Leisingera sp. NJS204: one gene and its partner. Each later gene encodes a partner of the first gene's protein in a complex. Links are inferred from orthologs where the notes say so. Each region holds a gene or a part of one and is shown in the gene's direction. Other genes may lie near its edges.

What was found.
Region 2: the proteins of accD (region 1) and accC are in contact, whole or in part, in a solved structure (PDB 8UXZ), measured with the Escherichia coli proteins. The link is inferred for Leisingera sp. NJS204 from one-to-one orthologs.

What each region holds. Positions count from the first base shown.
Region 1 is NZ_CP035417.1:3,760,384-3,773,316, reverse strand. The notes cover bases 10,111-12,933. They hold accD (acetyl-CoA carboxylase, carboxyltransferase subunit beta), read left to right. Parts: upstream 10,111-10,958; coding sequence 10,959-11,909; downstream 11,910-12,933. Other genes in these bases: ETW24_RS18275 (bifunctional folylpolyglutamate synthase/dihydrofolate synthase), read left to right, coding at 12,020-12,933; ETW24_RS18285 (CPBP family intramembrane glutamic endopeptidase), read left to right, coding at 10,111-10,895. Outside these bases: ETW24_RS18330 (error-prone DNA polymerase), read left to right, coding at 1-1,322; gpmI (2,3-bisphosphoglycerate-independent phosphoglycerate mutase), read left to right, coding at 1,470-2,987; ETW24_RS18320 (murein hydrolase activator EnvC family protein), read left to right, coding at 2,984-4,117; ETW24_RS18315 (S41 family peptidase), read left to right, coding at 4,125-5,459; ETW24_RS18310 (bifunctional transcriptional activator/DNA repair enzyme AdaA), read left to right, coding at 5,948-7,012; ETW24_RS18305 (isocitrate lyase/PEP mutase family protein), read left to right, coding at 7,009-7,752; ETW24_RS18300 (hypothetical protein), read right to left, coding at 7,760-8,137; ETW24_RS18295 (DUF6478 family protein), read right to left, coding at 8,150-8,911; ETW24_RS18290 (hypothetical protein), read right to left, coding at 9,001-9,798; more of ETW24_RS18285, read left to right, coding at 9,981-10,110.
Region 2 is NZ_CP035417.1:1,723,745-1,729,199, reverse strand. The notes cover bases 1-2,991. They hold accC (acetyl-CoA carboxylase biotin carboxylase subunit), read left to right. Parts: upstream 1-816; coding sequence 817-2,166; downstream 2,167-2,991. Other genes in these bases: ETW24_RS08505 (DUF2155 domain-containing protein), read right to left, coding at 2,837-2,991; aat (leucyl/phenylalanyl-tRNA--protein transferase), read left to right, coding at 2,241-2,873; accB (acetyl-CoA carboxylase biotin carboxyl carrier protein), read left to right, coding at 316-807; ETW24_RS08525 (LuxR C-terminal-related transcriptional regulator), read left to right, coding at 1-159. Also shown: more of ETW24_RS08505, read right to left, coding at 2,992-3,199; outer membrane lipid asymmetry maintenance protein MlaD, read right to left, coding at 3,199-3,654; ETW24_RS08495 (NADH:ubiquinone oxidoreductase subunit NDUFA12), read right to left, coding at 3,679-4,065; ETW24_RS08490 (RidA family protein), read right to left, coding at 4,199-4,564; ATP-dependent Clp protease ATP-binding subunit ClpX, read right to left, coding at 4,705-5,455. UniProt on the Escherichia coli protein: This protein is a component of the acetyl coenzyme A carboxylase complex; first, biotin carboxylase catalyzes the carboxylation of the carrier protein and then the transcarboxylase transfers the carboxyl group to form malonyl-CoA.

The sequences.
Region 1 (12,933 bases):
AGAACGCCACGATGGAGGGGCGCACAGTCATTTGCTGGGACAAGGATGACATCGACACGCTTGGTATCCTCAAGGTCGATGTGCTGTCCTTGGGCATGCTGACCTGTATCCGCAAGGCGTTTGATCTGCTGCAGCAGCACCACCAGCTGGATTACAGCCTGGCCACCCTGCCGCCCGAGGATCCGGCGGTCTACAACATGCTGTGCCGGGCCGACAGCATTGGCGTCTTTCAGGTCGAAAGCCGGGCGCAGATGAACTTTCTGCCGCGGATGAAGCCGCGCCATTTCTATGATCTGGTGATCGAGGTCGCCATTGTCCGCCCCGGCCCGATCCAAGGCGATATGGTGCACCCCTATATCCGCCGCCGCAATGGCGAGGAGCCGGTGCATTTCCCCTCGGACGCGCTGGGCGAAGTACTGGGCAAGACCCTTGGTGTGCCGCTGTTTCAGGAGCAGGCGATGCAGATCGCCATTGTCGGCGCGGGCTTCACGCCGGAGCAGGCCGACCGGCTGCGGCGGTCGCTCGCGACCTTCAAAAAACACGGCAACGTCAGCGAATTCCGCAGCCTGTTTTTGCGCGGCATGGCCAGGAACGGCTATGATAGCGGTTTCTCCGAGCGCTGCTTTTCCCAGATCGAGGGCTTTGGCTCTTACGGGTTTCCGGAAAGCCATGCGGCGTCTTTTGCGCTCTTGGTCTATGCCTCTGCCTGGATCAAATGCCACCATCCCGGCATCTTTGCCTGTGCGCTGCTGAATGCGCAGCCGATGGGGTTTTATGCGCCTGCCCAGATCGTGCGCGACGCCCGCGAACATGGCGTAGACGTGCGCCCGGTCTGCATCAATAATTCTTATTGGGACAATGTGATGGAGCCGGACGGCCATGGCGGGCTGGCGCTGCGGCTGGGGTTCCGGCAGGTGAAAGGCCTGCGCGATGAGGATGCCGCCTGGCTGACTGCGGCACGCGGCAATGGCTATACGGAGGTGGAGGACGTCTGGCGCAAGGCAGGCACTCCGCCGCCGGTGATTGAGCGGCTTGCTGAAGCTGATGCCTTTGCTGCCCTCGGGTTGAACCGGCGTGAGGCCTTGTGGGCGGCCAAGGCGATCACCGCCCGCAAGCCGCTGCCGCTGTTTGCCCGCGAGCTGGAGGGCGAGGGGATTTACGAGCCGGAAGCGGATCTGCCGCAGATGGGCCTGGGCGAGGAAGTGGTGGAGGATTACGTCGCCATGCGGCTGAGCTTGCGGGCCCATCCGGTGGCGCTGATCCGGCATCTGCTGACACCGCAGAACGCGGGCGGCGGCGCGGGTGGCGGGCCGGGGATTTGAGTATTTTTGGAAAGATGAAGCGGATTGGCGGAGGCTTGCTGCCGCCAAGCGCGCTGATAACGCCAACTGTGGCAGGAATGCCGGTTCACCCCGGCGCGGCGAGGCGTTAGAAGGCTTGCGAACACAGCCTTGCCCCGGAGCTACCCCATGACCGCACCCAAACCCGTTGTCCTGTGCATTCTTGACGGCTGGGGCAGCGGCGAGCCCGGCAAGGCAAACGCGCCTTATCTGGCGCAAACGCCAACCTTTGATGCGATCCTGGCCAAGGGGCCGGCCGCCCGGCTGATCACCCATGGGCCGGATGTCGGGCTGCCGACCGGGCAGATGGGCAATTCAGAAGTGGGCCACACCAACATCGGCGCGGGCCGGGTGGTGGCGATGGATCTGGGGCAGATCGACCTGGCGATTGAAGACGGGTCGTTCTTTGAAAACGGCGCTTTGCAGGCGTTTATCGCGCAGCTGAAAGAAAGCGGCGGCGCGGCGCATCTGATGGGGCTGGTCTCGGACGGCGGCGTGCATGGGCATATCAACCACATCCTGGCGGCGGTGAAGGCGGTGACGGACGCGGGCGTGCCGGTCTGGCTGCATGCAATCACCGACGGGCGCGATGTGGCGCCGAAATCGGCCTTTCGCCACTTCCGCCGGCTGGAGGAGAAGCTGCCCGAAGGCGCGCGCATTGCCACCGTCACCGGGCGTTACTTCGCGATGGACCGCGACAACCGCTGGGGCCGCGTCAGCGAGGCTTATGATGCGATGATCCATGCCAAGGGGCGGCCGGGGATGAATGCCCACGGCGCGGTGGACCATGCCTATAATCAGTCGGAAACGGATGAGTTCATCGCCGCCACCGTGCTGGACGGTTATCAGGGGGTAAAGGACGGCGACGGGGTCTTTTGCCTGAACTTCCGGGCTGACCGCGCGCGGGAGATTCTGCGCGCGATTGGCGAACCGGGGTTTGCTGAATTTGATGCGGGCGAGCGCCCCAAACTGGCGGGCCTGCTGGGCATGGTGGAGTATTCCGACAGCCATAGCGATTACATGACCACCTGTTATCCCAAGGCAGCGATTGTGAACACGCTGGGCGCCTGGGTGGCGAAGCAGGGCAAGCGCCAGTTCCGGCTGGCGGAGACCGAGAAATACCCGCATGTGACCTTCTTTCTGAATGGCGGCAAGGAAGACCCGGAAGAGGGCGAGGACCGGTTCATGCCGAAGTCGCCCAATGTGGCGACCTATGACTTGCAGCCGGAGATGTCGGCCCCCGAGGTGACGGAGAAGTTTGTCGAGGCAATTGCTGCGGGCTATGACCTGATTGTGACCAACTATGCCAACCCCGACATGGTCGGCCATACCGGCGATCTGAAGGCGGCGATGCTGGCCTGCGAGGCAGTGGACCGCGGGTTGGCGCAGGTGGTGGAAGCGCTGGAGAAGGCGGGCGGCGCGATGATTGCCACCGCAGATCACGGCAATTGCGAGGTGATGGTGGACCCGGAAACCGGCGGCGCCCATACTGCGCATACGCTGAACCTGGTGCCGGTGGCGCTGGTTGGCGGGCCGGAAGGCGCCACACTCCGGGATGGGCGGCTGGCGGATCTGGCGCCGACTATTCTGGAGCTGATGGGACTGGAGAAACCGGCAGAGATGACCGGGGAGAGCCTGCTGTCATGACGCTGCGGGCGGGCTTTTTGCTGCTGGCGCTGCTGACCGCACCGCTGCAGACGGCAGCGGACCCCGCCGGGGCCGCGCGCACGGCGGCGGCGCAGCTGGAGGGGGCTTCGGTGCAATTGCAGGAGGCCGGCAGCTCCCGCGACCGGGTGAAGGCGCTGACCGCAACCGTGCAGGCGTTTGAGGCCGGTCTGGCGGCGATGCGCGACGGCTTGCGCCGGGTGGCGCGGCGCGAGGCGCAGCTGAGTGCGCAGCTGGCGGCGCGGCAAGAGGAGGTCTCGGGGCTGCTGGGGATTATCCAGACCATTGAAACCTCGCCGCCGCCGGTGCTGATGGTGCATCCTTCGGGGCCTTTGGGCGCGGCACGCTCGGCTATGATGCTGGCCGAGGTGACCCCGGCCCTGCATGCCAGGGCGCAGTCGCTGAAGATGGATCTGGACGAGGTGCAGAGCCTGCGGCTGCTGCAGCAGAACGCGGCCAGGACGCTGGAAGAGGGGCTGGCGGGCGTGCAGTCCGCGCGGGTGCAGCTGTCTACCGCGATTGCCGACCGCACCACGCTGCCGCGCCGTTTCACTGCTGATCCGGTGCGCACCGCGATCCTGATTTCCTCGACTGAAACCCTGTCGGGATTTGCCGACGGGCTGGCCGAGATTGCCGGCGGTGACATCGCCGGGACCAGCGCTGACATCACAGAGCTGCGCGGCACCCTGCCGTTGCCGGTCGAAGGGCTGGTGCTGCGCGGCTACGGCGAACGGGACGCGGCGGGTATTGCCCGGCCCGGTCTGCTGATCGCGGCGCGTCCCCGCGCCCTGGTCACGGCGCCGGCCGCCGCCACCATCCGCTATCGCGGGCCGCTGCTGGATCTGGGCAATGTGGTGATTCTGGAACCGCAGCCGGAGACGCTGTTTGTGTTCTCCGGCCTGGCCGAGGTGTTCGGCGAGGCGGGGCAAGTGATCCCCGAGGGCACGCCGGTGGGATTGATGAGCGGAGAAAATCCCAAGCCGGATGCAATTCTGTCACTTAGCGGTGAAGGGGGTGGAACTGACCGGACAGAAACGCTCTATATAGAAGTGAGAATGGACAACAGCCCGGTGGATCCGGAAACATGGTTCCGCACTGGAAAAGGTGGATGAAGGCTTGATGAGAAAATTTGCGATGGCCGCCATTGGCGGCACGCTGGCAGGGATTGTCGCTACAACCTATGTTGCGGGCCCGTTGCTGGCGCAGGAAGGCACGCGCGAGGCAAATGTCTATGAGCAGCTGGACCTGTTCGGCGACATCTTCGAGCGTATCCGCGCCCAATACGTCGAGGAAGTCGACGAGAAGGAACTGATCGAGGCGGCGATCGGCGGCATGCTGACGTCGCTGGATCCGCATTCCAGCTACCTGTCGCCGGATGATGCGGCCAGCATGCGGGTGCAGACCCGCGGCGAATTCGGCGGCCTGGGGATTGAAGTCACGCAGGAAGAGGGCTTTGTCAAAGTTGTCTCGCCGATCGACGGCACCCCGGCGGACGAGGCCGGCATGGAATCAGGCGATTTCATCACCCATGTGGACGGCGAAAGCGTGCTGGGCCTGTCGCTGGACGATGCGGTCACCCTGATGCGCGGACCAGTGGGGTCCGAGATTGTGATCACCGTGGTGCGCGAAGGCGAGGCCGAGCCGTTTGATGTCTCGATCATCCGCGACACCATCAAGCTGACGGCGGTGCGCAGCCGCATCGAGGGCGATACCGTGGTGATGCGGATCACCACCTTTAACGATCAAACCACCACCAACCTGGTGTCCGGGCTGAAAAAGCAGATCGAAGATGCGGGCGGCAAGGATAATGTGAACGGCATCGTTCTGGACCTGCGCAACAATCCCGGCGGGCTGCTGACCCAGGCGATCAAGGTGGCGGACAGTTTCCTGGAATCCGGTGAGATCGTCTCGACCCGCGGCCGCGACCCCGAGGACGGCGAGCGGTTCAACGCAACGCCGGGCGATCTGGCCGATGGCAAGCCGATTGTGGTGCTGATCAATGGCGGTTCGGCCTCGGCCTCGGAAATTGTGGCCGGTGCGCTGCAGGATCACCGCCGCGCCATCGTCATCGGCACCAAGTCTTTCGGCAAGGGATCGGTGCAGACGGTGATGCCGCTGAAGGGCGAGGGCGCGATGCGTCTGACCACTGCGCGCTATTACACACCGTCGGGCCGGTCGATCCAGGCGCTGGGCGTCAGCCCTGATATTGTGGTGCAGCAGCCCCGCCGAACCGCTGCGGCTGAGGAGGAGAACGACTCGCCTGCACGCCGCTCGCGCTCCGAGGCCGATTTGCGCGGCAGTCTGAACAATGACAGCCTGAGCGAGGATGAGATCCGCCAGATCGAAGCCGACCGCGAAAAGGCCGAAAAGGCCGCCGAGCTGCGCGAAGAGGATTACCAGCTGGCCTATGCCATCGACATCCTGAAGGGGCTGGTTGCGCTGGGACCGAAGTAAGGCTTGGCCATATTGCAGCACAAAGGGGCCGTCCGGCTGGGCGGCCTTTTTTCTGCTCTGCTGTTCACGTGCCGGCCGGGCGGAAGCAGGGGGCGTTGCCCCCTCAGGCCTTGCGGCCCTCACCCCCAAGGTATTTTTGGCCAGAAAGAAGCGGCAGGGGGGTGGCGTTTGCGGGCAGCACGGAGCGCCGCCGGGCAGAGAATGGACAGACCCCGCGGGGCCTGCTTGGACAGGAATTCCTGAACGACCCCCTTTTTATCGCGGCCGGTCTCTGGGTGCTGCGCAGACAGCCGCACAGCTTGCCCGCGCCTTGTGCAATGGGTGATCGACCAGGGGAGTGTATGTTGTGAAAACCTGATGATCAGGTGAAACCGGCGTACGCTGAAAGGGCAACACCCAACCCGGCGCAATGCATTTGTCGCGTCAAAGTGAATATCAACGCCCGATCTCCGGCGCATTGATTGCATGGGCTGGGCTATGTTCGCCCCATGATGTTTGACCTGCCTGATTCCCCGACGCTGTACCAAGCGCTGATCACACGTGATGACGCCTATGAGGGGCGCGCCTATGTGGGCGTGACCTCCACCGGCATCTTCTGCCGCCTGACCTGCCCGGCGCGCAATCCGAAGTACGAGAACTGCCGCTTTTACGCCAGCCCCGGCCAATGTATTGAGGCGGGGTTCCGCGCCTGCAAACGCTGCAAGCCGCTGGCGGCTGCTGCCGGGGATGATCCGATGGTACAGGATCTTCTGGCCCGGCTGGAGGCGCGTCCCGCCTATCGCTGGGGCGAGAGCGATCTGGCGCGGATGGGGCTGGATGCGTCCACCGTTCGGAGGGCGTTCAAGCGGCATTTCGGCATGACCTTTCTGGAAATGGCCCGCCAGCGCCGCCTGCGCGAGGGGTTCACCGCGCTGAAAGCCGGCGAGCCGGTGATTGCGGCGCAGATTGATGCCGGGTTTGAAAGCGCCAGCGCCTTTCGCGCGGCCTTTGCCAAGCTGGTCGGGATTGCGCCGGGCGCCTTCCGCAAGGACGCGCTGTTGCTGGCCGACTGGATCGACACGCCGCTGGGCGCGATGATTGCGATCAGCTGCCGGCACCAGCTGCATCTGCTGGAATTTGCCGACCGCAAGGCGCTGCCGCGGGAAGTGGCCAGGCTGCAAAAGGCGCAGCCCGGAGGGATCGGCTTTGGGCGGCCCGCGCCGACAAAGCAGATCGCCGAAGAGCTGCAGCGGTTCTTTGCGGGTGACGGCGCGGATTTCCAAACCCCGCTGGCTCTGCATGGCACCGGGTTCGAGCGCGAGGTCTGGCGCTACCTGCTGACTATTCCGGCCGGCGAAACCCGCAGCTATTCGCAGATCGCGCGCGAGCTGGGCCGCGCTTCGGCCACAAGGGCGGTGGCGCGGGCCAATGGTTCCAACCAGCTGGCGCTGGTAGTACCCTGCCACCGGGTGCTGTCGGCGGATGGATCGCTGACCGGTTATGGCGGCGGCTTGTGGCGCAAGCAGCGGCTGATCGAGATTGAGACAAGCTACAAACAGAGGATTTCTGCATGATATATTCCGACCGCGCACGCGCCTTTGCGGCGCTGCATCAGCCGGGCAACCCGGTGGTGCTGTATAACATCTGGGACGCAGGCAGTGCTAAGGCGATTGCCGGGGCGGGGGCCGCGGCCTTGGCGACCGGCAGCTATCCGGTGGCCGTTGCGCAGGGCTTTGCCGATGGCGAGCAGATCCCGTTGGAGTTTGTTCTGGGCAACGCTGAACGCATCATCGCCGCCACGGATTTGCCGGTGACAATTGATTTTGAGGGCGGTTATTCCCGTGCGCCTGAACAGCTGACCGCCAATGTTAAACGGCTGGCCGAAACCGGCGCCGTGGGGCTGAATTTTGAGGACCAGGTGGTTGGGACGGCGGAGCTCTACAGCATTGAAGAGCAGGCCCGGCGGGTTGCTGCAGTACGGGCGGCCAATGCGGACATTTTTGTCAATGCGCGCACAGATTTGTTTCTGAAGGAAAAAGATGCGTCGAAACACGCGGGCCTGATGGCGGAGGCGCTGGAACGCGGCGCGGCTTATGCCGAGGCCGGCGGCAATGGGTATTTCATCCCCGGCCTGACTGATCCGGATCTGATTGCACAAGTCTGCGAGGCAAGCGCGCTGCCGGTCAACACGATGATGCGCGGTATCACGCTGGAAACCGCGCGGCAGGCAGGCGTTGCGCGCTGCAGCTATGGCCCGATCCCGCACGCCAAGCTGATGCAGGTGCTGGCAGAGCATTTCCAGACATTGGTGTAACCGCCGCTCAGGTGGTTTCCAGGCAGTGGCGGCGGAAGGCGCGTTTCAGCATGTCGAGTTCTGCGCGCAGCAGTTCGACCTCGGCGCGCAGATCGTCCGCCACAGCCTCCCCGGCGATCAGGGTGAAATCACCCAGACGGGTGCCGCCGGCGGCATCGAATATCACGAAAGTCTGCACCCCGTCGGCCAATGCCTCGGCGGGGACCGGCACTGAGATCAGCCATTCGCCGCCTGCCTGGCCTTCTTTCAGTTTTGCATCGGCCACCGGCTGATCCTGGAACATCACGGAAATCTCGGGCCGCGCGCCGCTGGCGGGGGCGTTGCTGATCCGGCCCTCCCAGATGCCGTTGCGGAAGCGGATTTTGGTCAGTGACAGGTCGCTCATGGCTCAGGTTCCTCAGATCGCCGCGCGGCGGTGGCGCGAGAAGGTCAGGTCGCGCAGGATCACCTGGTTCATATCCGGCGCTTCAAATATCAGATCAAGCCAGATCTTTTCGATCCGCTTCTCGTTCAGCTTGGAATAGGCCAGGTCGAACTCCACCACGATGTTCTTTTGCTCCTGCGGCAGCTCGCGCACGATCTGTTCGGTATTGGGACCGTGCTGGATGTTGAGCCGGGCAAAAATCTCGATCGGTTTTTCGGATTCGATAATGCTGTCGATCCGCAGCAGATGCTGCCGGGTCATGCCATTGGCAGCGGCGGGCGGCAGGTCGATCACCAGCGACAGGAACGAGCCGTCGAATTGGAACACATCCATGCGCAGGCCGAAGGGAGCAAGGTCTTCTTCGCGGGTGTTGCGCAGCTGGCGCAGGGTCAGTTCGGAGAAGGCGCAATCGTGAAACAGCTGCGCCTCATCGCCGAGCCGGGCCTTGGCGGGGACGGAGGACAGCCCGCATTCGGGCAGCGGCCCGCGCCACAGTTCCGGGCGCCAGGACCAATCGGTGCCATGCGGGCGCGGAAAGAAGGAGGAGCCGATCTGCGGCAGCGCCAAACGGCCGTCGGCGGTGTGGATCAGCCGGTCCAGATGGGTGCGCAGCTGGCGGGCCTGATTGCGCTGGCGGCGCAGTTCAGACAGCGGCGCGCGGGCCGACTCTTCTGCGGCTGCGCGCCAGCGGCGCAGGCTGCGCAGGTGCAGCAGCCGGTCCATGATCCTGCCCATCGTGCTCTCTCTTGCCTGTTGCGCCGTGTTGCGGAGTCCGGCCCGCGCGGTAATGCGGCGGGCGCTGGCGCCAGTGTAACCGCTGGCGGCTATTGAAATAAACCGGCAATCCGCTGGCTAAGCCCGCGTTTTTTGCGAAGGGCGGGCGTGGCGCCGGTTTCCGGGGCGCCGGCGGCTGCCGCTGCGGGCCGTGCCAGGGGGCGCAGGGACCGCCGGGGGCCTTTGGGCAGCACCGCGCCGGCTTCCTCAAGATCCGGCAGGGTGGAGGCTTCCAGTGAGCGGTGGGTCACTTCGTTCAGCAGCGCTGCCCCCTGGCCTCCCAGGGCGCGGCTGCCCTCCGGTGCATAGAGCGCCAGGGCGACCAGATGCCGGTCGAGCACAAAGGCACCGCGCCAGTGAACCGGACTGGCCCCTTCGGCGACGGCTTCGGGGAATTCCAGCCGGACCAGCGGCAGCAACTGGTCGTCGCGGGTTTCCAGCAGCGTGGCACCGGGGAACATGGCCACGATATCAGCCGCTTGCGGGGCTGCGGCGTCTTGTTGTGCCGGACCGATCGAGGCGGTCAGAACGGCCGCATTGCGGGAGCCGAACCAGCGGTTCCGGTCCAGCCGGCTGCAATGGGCAATCAAGGCAAAACCGCCGCTGTCATCCGCCGTGCTGCTGCGCCGGTCAAAGCAAAAGGTTTCCGGGGCAGCCAGCAGCACGCCGCCGCCGGCAAAGGACATCACCTGGCCGCTAAGGCGCGGCGCCGGGCCGGACACGCGGGCGGCAAAGGACATGCCTGTGGGGGCGGGGCTGCATCCCGCCAAGGCCAGGCCGGCCAGCGCGGCGGCGGCTGCAGCTCTGCGCAGTCCTGGCGCCTTTCCGCCGGGGAGCGAAAAAGACACGGGTTTCCCGTTGTTTGTTCTGGTCACTGCGGTCCCTGCCGGTCTGTTTTTTTGACAAATTTATTACGGGCAGGGCTGCTGCGCGGCAAGTGTGAACCGCGCGCCGGGCTGTCTGCCTTGCCATGGCGTTGCAGCAATGCATAACGTTGGCGCAATTTGCCGCCATTCCAGCCGGAGGACACATGCAGCACAGGCACAGAGACGGGTACAGCGACGGGCACAGTTACAGGGCGCATGAGGCCTTGGTGCGCTTTGCCCGGCTGCAGCCTGCGCTGTGGCGGCTGCTTTTGGGGCTGGTGCTGGTGGCGGCGGTCAGCTTTGCGATGACCGCGGCGCTGCAGGTGATGGTGGCGGGCCTGTTCCCCGGCGCCTGGCTGCAGGGGCTGGGTGACGGCAGCAATCCCGGCGCCATGCTGGTGCTGCTGGGCAGCTTTGCCTTTCTGTCGCTGGGGGTGGCTATGGCGGCGCGGCTGTTTCACCAGCGCAGCTTTGCCACCGTCACGGGGCATCTGGTGCCGCTGGTCTGGCAGTTCGGCAAGGTGAGCCTGTATCTGCTGGGGTTGAGCGTGCTGATCATGCTGCTGCCGCCCTACAGCATGGGGCCGGCGATGACCCCGAACCTGCCGGTCTGGACCTGGCTGGGCATTCTGCCTTTGTCTGTTGCCGCGGTGCTGGTGCAGACCTCTGCGGAGGAGATCCTGTTCCGCGGTTATATCCAGCAGGCGCTTGCGGCACGGTTCCGCAGCCCGGCAGTGTGGCTTCTGGGGCCGTCGGCGCTGTTTGCATTGGGGCACTATCTGCCTGCCGAGGCCGGGGAGAATGCGCTGCTGATCACCGTCTGGGCCGGATTGTTCGGGGTGCTGATGGCGGATCTGACAGCGCGGGCCGGTACCTTGGGTCCGGCGATGGCGGTGCATTTTTTCAACAATGTTACTGCATTATTGCTGTTTGCTTCGCCGACCAGCCTGAACGGGCTGGCGCTGTATATGATCCCCTTCGAGATGGCGGACGTGCAGGCGCTGCGGCCTTGGATGGCGGTGGACTTTGCGCTGATGCTGGTTAGCTGGCTTTGCGCACGGCTTGCCATACGCCGCTGATTGCAATTGCGGCCAAGGCGCCTTATCTGGGGGGCAAACCGCGCCCCCGGAGAGGCAAGCAATATGAACTGGATCACCAACTACGTCCGGCCCAAGATCAACTCGATCTTTTCGCGCCGTGAAGTGCCCGAGAACCTTTGGCAGAAATGCGATGAATGCGGCACCATGCTGTTTCACCGCGAGCTGAGCGACAATCAGAACGTCTGCACCAGCTGCGGCCATCACATGCATATCACGCCGCGCGACCGGTTCACCGCGCTGTTTGACGGCGGTGTGTTCACCGAGGTTGCGGTGCCGGAACCGCTGGCCGATCCGTTGAAGTTCAAGGATCAGAAGAAATACCCCGACCGGATCAAGGCGGCGCAGAAAAAGACCGGCGAGAAAGACGCCATGCTGGTGGCCGCCGGTGAAATCGGCCGCACCCCCATTATCGCTGCGGCGCAGGATTTTTCCTACATGGGCGGCTCGATGGGCATGTATGTGGGCAACGCCATCATCGCCGCGGCTGAAGAAGCGGTGAAGCTGGGCCGCCCGCTGGTGCTGTTTTCCGCCGCTGGCGGTGCGCGGATGCAGGAAGGCATCCTGTCGCTGATGCAGATGCCGCGCACCACCGTGGCGGTGCAGATGCTGAAAGAGGCGGGCCTGCCCTATATCGTGGTGCTGACCCATCCGACCACCGGCGGGGTGACAGCGTCTTATGCGATGCTGGGCGATGTGCATATTTCTGAACCCAATGCGCTCATTTGCTTTGCCGGTCCCCGCGTGATTGAACAGACCATCCGCGAAAAATTGCCCGAAGGGTTCCAGCGCGCCGAATACCTGCTGGATCACGGTATGCTGGACCGCGTGACCTCGCGCACCGAGATGCGCGGTGAGCTGATCACCATCATTCGGATGCTGATGGGCCTGCCGCCGCAGGTGGTGGGCGATCTGCCCTCGCCGGAAGAGGAAGACCCCGCCATGGCCGCAAATGCGCCAACCGAGGCCGCAGTCAGCGAAGAAGCTGCCGAATAAACCGGTCTATATTAACCTGCCCGGCTGTCCGGCCGGACCGCGCCCGTCCTTACCTGGGCGGGCGCTGTTATTTGCTGCATTTGACTTTCCGATCTGACAGGACCAGGCCGATGACCCAGACCTCCGACGCGATCCTCGCCCGCATGATGGCGCTGCACCCCAAGATCATCGACCTGACGCTGGACCGGGTCTGGCGGCTGCTGTCCGCGTTGGACAACCCGCAGGACAAGTTGCCGCCGGTGATCCATCTGGCCGGCACCAATGGCAAGGGGTCGACCCAGGCGATGATCCGCGCCGGGCTTGAGGGGATGGGCAAGAGCGTTCACGCCTACACCTCACCGCATCTGGCGCGCTTTCATGAGCGGATCCGGCTGGCGGGCGAGCTGATCTCCGAGCCGCATCTGAGTGAGGTGCTGGACGAGTGCTATGCCAAGAACGGCGGCGAGAATATCACCTATTTCGAGATCACCACGGTGGCCGGCCTCTTGGCGTTTTCCCGCACGCCTGCGGATTACACGCTGCTGGAGGTCGGTTTGGGCGGACGCCTGGACGCCACAAACGTGATTGATAAACCCGCAATTAGCGTGATCACCCCGATCTCGATCGACCATGAGCAGTTCCTGGGCGACACGCTGACCAAAATCGCCACCGAGAAGGCCGGTATCATCAAACGCGGCGTGCCGGTTGTGGTTGGTCCGCAGCCGGAGGAGGCGATGGAGGTGATCGAGGCCACCGCCGCCCGCCTTGGCGCGCCGCTGATCGCCTATGGCCAGCACTGGCATGTCTACGAGGAACGCGGCCGGCTGGTGTTCCAGGATGAGTTCGGCCTATTGGACCTGCCGCTGCCGGCCCTCTTGGGCGCGCATCAGATCCAGAACGCCGGTGCTGCGCTGGCAGCGCTGCGCCACCTGGGCGCTGATGAGGCGGCCTGCGAGGCCGCGATGGCGAACGCCGAATGGCCCGCGCGGATGCAGAAGCTGAAGACCGGCCCGCTGACCGAGGCGGCACCTGAGGCAGAGTTGTG
Region 2 (5,455 bases), 2.0 Mb from region 1 along the record:
GCGATCCTCACCTGCAAGGGGCTGTCGGCCAAGGAAATCGGCCAGCAGCTTGATCTGTCCTACCGCACAGTGGAAAGCCACCGGGCGCATCTGCTGCAAAAATTCGCCGCCCGCAAGCTGCCGGAACTGGTGGCCAAACTGACGGGCATGCCGCTATGAGACAAAATACAGTCCGGCAATTGCAAATCCGATTATCTGCCTCCATGTTACAGCCCGGATCGACGGTGCTTTCCTTGCGGTAATCCTTGCCCTATAAGCGCCCTAATTTCCGGCCCGCCTGCCCTGGCGGGCCTGTCGGAATTGGCTGAGGACAATATGACAAACAAATCTCACGAAGCTGACGTGGCATTCATCAAGGCGCTGGCGGAATTGCTGCGCGAAAACGATCTGACCGAACTGCAGGTCAAGCGGGACTACGGCGACGACGACAGCCTGAATGTGCGTGTCTCCCGCCAGACCGCCATGGCCGCGCCGGTGCAGGTTGCGATGCCTGCCGCCGCTGCTCCGGTTGCAGCCGCTGCCCCTGCCGCCGCCGCAGCCCCCGCAGCCGCCAGCGAAGATCCGGCCAGCCACCCCGGCGCCGTGACATCGCCGATGGTCGGCACCGTCTATCTGCAGGCCGAACCCGGCTCGCCCGCCTTTATCTCTGTTGGCCAGCAGGTCAGCGAAGGCGACACCCTGCTGATCGTCGAGGCCATGAAAACCATGAACCACATTCCGGCGCCGAAATCGGGCACCGTGAAGCGCATTCTGGTTGAAGACGGCGCCGCCGTTGAATTCGGAACCCCCCTGGCCATCATCGAGTAAGGATCTGGCATGTTTGACAAGATCCTGATTGCCAACCGCGGCGAGATCGCCCTGCGCGTGATCCGTGCCTGCCGGGAAATGGGCATCAAGTCGGTTGCGGTGCATTCCACTGCGGATGCCGACGCAATGCACGTGCGCATGGCCGATGAATCGGTCTGCATCGGGCCGCCGTCCGGCACCCAAAGCTATCTGTCGATCCCGGCCATCATCTCGGCTGCCGAGATCACCGGCGCCCAGGCGATTCATCCAGGCTACGGCTTCCTGTCGGAAAACGCCAACTTTGTGCAGATCATCGAAGACCACGGGCTGACCTTCATCGGCCCCTCGGCTGCGCATATCCGCACCATGGGCGACAAGATCACCGCCAAGGAAACCGCTCAGAACCTTGGTATTCCGGTTGTTCCGGGGTCCGAGGGCGGCGTGCCCGATATTGCCGCGGCAAAAAAAGCCGCCGCAGATATGGGCTATCCGGTGATCATCAAGGCCACCGCCGGCGGCGGCGGCCGCGGCATGAAAGTGGCCCTGAACGAAATAGAGCTGGCGACCGCCTTCTCCACTGCCCGTTCGGAAGCCAAGGCTGCCTTTGGCAATGACGAAGTCTATATGGAGAAGTACCTCCAGAAACCGCGTCACATCGAAGTACAGGTCTTTGGCGACGGCAAAGGCGTCGGCGTTCACCTGGCCGAGCGCGACTGCTCGCTGCAGCGCCGCCACCAGAAGGTGTTCGAGGAGGCCCCCGGCCCCTGCATCACCCCGGAAGAACGCGCCCGCATCGGCAAAATCTGCGCCGACGCCATTGGCAAGATGGGCTATTCCGGCGCCGGTACCGTTGAATTCCTCTATGAAGACGGCGAGTTCTATTTCATCGAGATGAACACCCGCCTGCAGGTGGAGCACCCGGTGACCGAAGCCATCTTCGGTGTCGATCTGGTACGCGAACAGATCCGGGTGGCCGAAGGCCTGCCGATGTCCTTTACCCAGGGCGATCTGGAAATCAACGGCCACGCCATCGAGGTCCGGATCAACGCCGAGAAACTGCCGAATTTTTCGCCCTGCCCGGGCAAGATCACCCAGTACCACGCCCCCGGCGGATTGGGGGTGCGGATGGATTCGGCGCTCTATGACGGCTACTCGATCCCGCCCTATTACGACTCGCTCATTGGCAAGCTGATCGTGCACGGCCGCGACCGGACCGAGGCGCTGGCGCGCCTGAACCGGGCTCTGGGCGAGCTGATCATCGACGGCATCGACACCACCGTGCCGCTGTTCCATGCGCTGCTGCAGGAACAGGATATCCACACCGGCGACTACGGCATTCACTGGCTGGAACGCTGGCTGGAAGAAAACCAGCCCGGATAACTTCAGAGGGGCGCGCCACTGGCTGCGCCCCGTTTTACATTTGCCTGCCTTTTCCCGTTATACTGGCCAGCACCATGAGCTTAACTGCGGACCTATTGCTGCACGCCTATTCTGCCGGTGTTTTTCCGATGGCCGAACACCGCGACGACCCCGAGATTTTCTGGGTCGATCCCAAGCGGCGTGGCATTCTACCGCTGGATGGCTTCCGCATCTCCCGCTCGCTGGCCAAACGGATCCGCAACGGCGGATTTGAGATCACCGTGAACCGGGATTTCGGCGGCGTCGTAGACGGCTGCGCCGACCGGGCCGAGACCTGGATCAACGGGGAAATCCGCGACCGCTACCTGGATCTGCACCTGATGGGCAACGCCCATTCGCTTGAAGTCTGGCAGGACGGCATCCTGGCCGGCGGCACTTATGGCGTCTCTCTGGGCGGCGCCTTTTTTGGCGAAAGCATGTTCTCGCGCCGCCGGGATGCCTCCAAAGTGGCGCTGGCCTATCTGACTGACAGGCTGCGGCAGGCGGGCTACAGGCTGTGCGACACGCAATTCCTGACTGCGCATCTTGCCTCGCTTGGCGGAATTGAGGTTACCCGCGCGCGTTACCGGGCCCTATTGCGTGAGGCCCTGAAAACGGATGCGGATTTTGCCCGGCCAGCTGTGCCCGCACCTCAGCTGCTGCTGCAGCGCATGACCCAGACATCATAGCGGTTGTGGTCCAGCGCGTTGAGTGCCGGGCTGGACGCCACCATCCAGCCCTGGAAATGCATCGCACCATCGTCGGGGTCCCGCACGGTCAGATAGGCAAAGGCATCCCCGGTCGGGTTCTCCGCCGGATAGCGGCAGTCCGACACGGTCACCAGCAAGCCGAACATTTCCGAACTGCCGCCGATCGCCACTTCCGCATCCATGGTATGGCCGTTGACCTTGTCCAGCGCCCTTAGCACCGCAGCACTGCCCTGCGCCGCCGGCTGCTCCTGGCCCCAGGCCGGCATGGCCAGCGCACAAGCCATTACTGCCGCGGCAAAGCGCATCAAGAATCGCCCTCGCCGCCGCCGGCGACAAATTTGACCAGCAGCGAAATCAGGCTGACCGCACCCTGCGTATCCTCGATCTCATCGCCTGCTTCAAAAGCAAAGGGCGAACCGCCGGGCATGATCTCAACAAAGTTACCGCCCAGCAGCCCTTCGGAAGAGATCACCACCGCGCTGTCATCCGGGATTTCGATGCCTTCATTAACAGAGAACATAGTATCTGCGCGGAAGGTTTCCGGGTTCAGGCCGACGCCGGTCACGGTGCCGATCTTGACCCCGGCCAGCCGAACGTCGGTGCCAACGCTGACCCCTTCCAGCGAGCGGAAAGACGCGTTCAAGTCATAGGTCGCGCCGCCGCGCGACAGGCCGGCCGCCTGGCCGGCATAGACGGCAAAAGCAACAGCGGCAGCCAGCACGACGCCGCCGGCAAAAACTTCGGTAGGATTGTGGGACATGAAATCAGCCTTCTGGCAGATGTTTTATTCGGGCACCCAGGCCTCATAATCGCGGCGTTCCTTGGGTTCGCCGCCTGCGCGGATCGACCCGGCCGGCGCATAGGCCATCATGGTGCCGGTCAGGTTTTCCTGATGCGGCTTTTCCCAGGCCTTGTGCTTCAAAGGCTTCTCGCTGGGCAGCTCGTCAAAAGTGCGGTGCAGCCAGCCGTGCCAGTCGGGGCTGACGCGCGAGGCTTCAACTTCCCCGTTGAACATCACCCAGCGCTTGCTGTCATCGGCATTGCGGTAGAACACATTGCCCTGATCATCCTCACCCACCTTGATGCCCTTGCGGGCGGTGAACATCCGGGTGTTCAGGGTGGCGCCGTTCCACCATGTCACAGCGCTCAGAAGTGTGTTCAGGATTCCCATCGGTGCCTCCGGATTTATCCGTTTCTGATATGGCCCAATTTCCCGCCAAGGTCCAGTGGCTTGCGCCCCTCTGGACGGGTCACGGCGGGAATTGGCAGTTTTGCCTTAGGCGCGTTTCCCGCACCTGACAGGATCAGCCTGCCGCTGGGGCCAGCGCCGTCACTTCGATCTCGATGCGGTACTTGGGATCGATCAGGTTGCACTCGATCATTGTTGCCGCAGGCGGGTTGGCGCCAAAGACCTCTGCCAGAACCGGCCAGCAGGGTTCGAACTCCGCCGCATCCGGCAGGTAATAGTTCACCCGCACCACATCGGCAAAGCCAGCGCCCGCCTTCTGCAAGGCTCCGCCAATGGTTTCAAGCGCAGATTTGCACTGTGCCACCACATCATCGCCCTGCCCGACGGTGCCTGCCACATGCACGAAGCCGCCAGCCGCAACAGCGCGGCAATAGCCGATCTTAGCCTCAAACTCACCGCCTGAAGAAATACGTTTGATCACTGCCCTGCTCCTTCCTCTTGCCCGAAATATCCCGGGGGCGCAGCGGCCCGCCGCTGCGGGGGCAGCGCCCCCATCCAACCGGCCCCCAAACAGCAAACGGCGCGGATAATACCGCGCCGTTTGATCTATTGACTAGCCATTCAACCGGCCGAGGCCGGCTCTTTCTCGGCGTCCGCGTGGATCATCAGCGGCTGCGCATCCGAGGTCACCGCCTCCTCGTTGACAACCACCTTGGTCACGCTGTCCATGCCCGGCAGATCGAACATGGTATCCAGCAGGATATCCTCCATGATCGACCGCAGCCCGCGGGCACCGGTCTTGCGTTCGATTGCTTTCTTGGCAATCGCGCTCAGCGCCTCGTCGGTGAAGTCCAGTTCGGTGTCTTCAAGCTCGAAGAGGCGCTGATACTGTTTGACCAGAGCGTTCTTGGGTTGGGTCAGGATGATGACCAGCGCGTCCTCGTCCAGGTCTTCCAGCGTTGCCAAGACCGGCAGACGGCCGACAAATTCAGGGATCAGCCCGAATTTCAGCAGATCTTCCGGCTCCAGTTCCTGGAACACTTCGCCGACACCGCGGTCATCGTTGTCGCGCACATCCGCGCCAAAGCCCATCGCAGACCCCTTGCCGCGGGCCGAGATGATCTTGTCCAGCCCGGCAAAAGCACCGCCGCAGATGAACAGGATATTGGTGGTGTCCACCTGCAGGAATTCCTGCTGCGGATGCTTGCGCCCGCCCTGCGGCGGCACCGAGGCAACGGTGCCTTCCATCAGTTTCAACAGCGCCTGCTGCACGCCCTCGCCCGATACGTCGCGGGTGATCGAGGGGTTTTCAGACTTGCGGGTGATCTTGTCGACCTCGTCGATATAGACGATGCCGCGCTGCGCGCGCTCG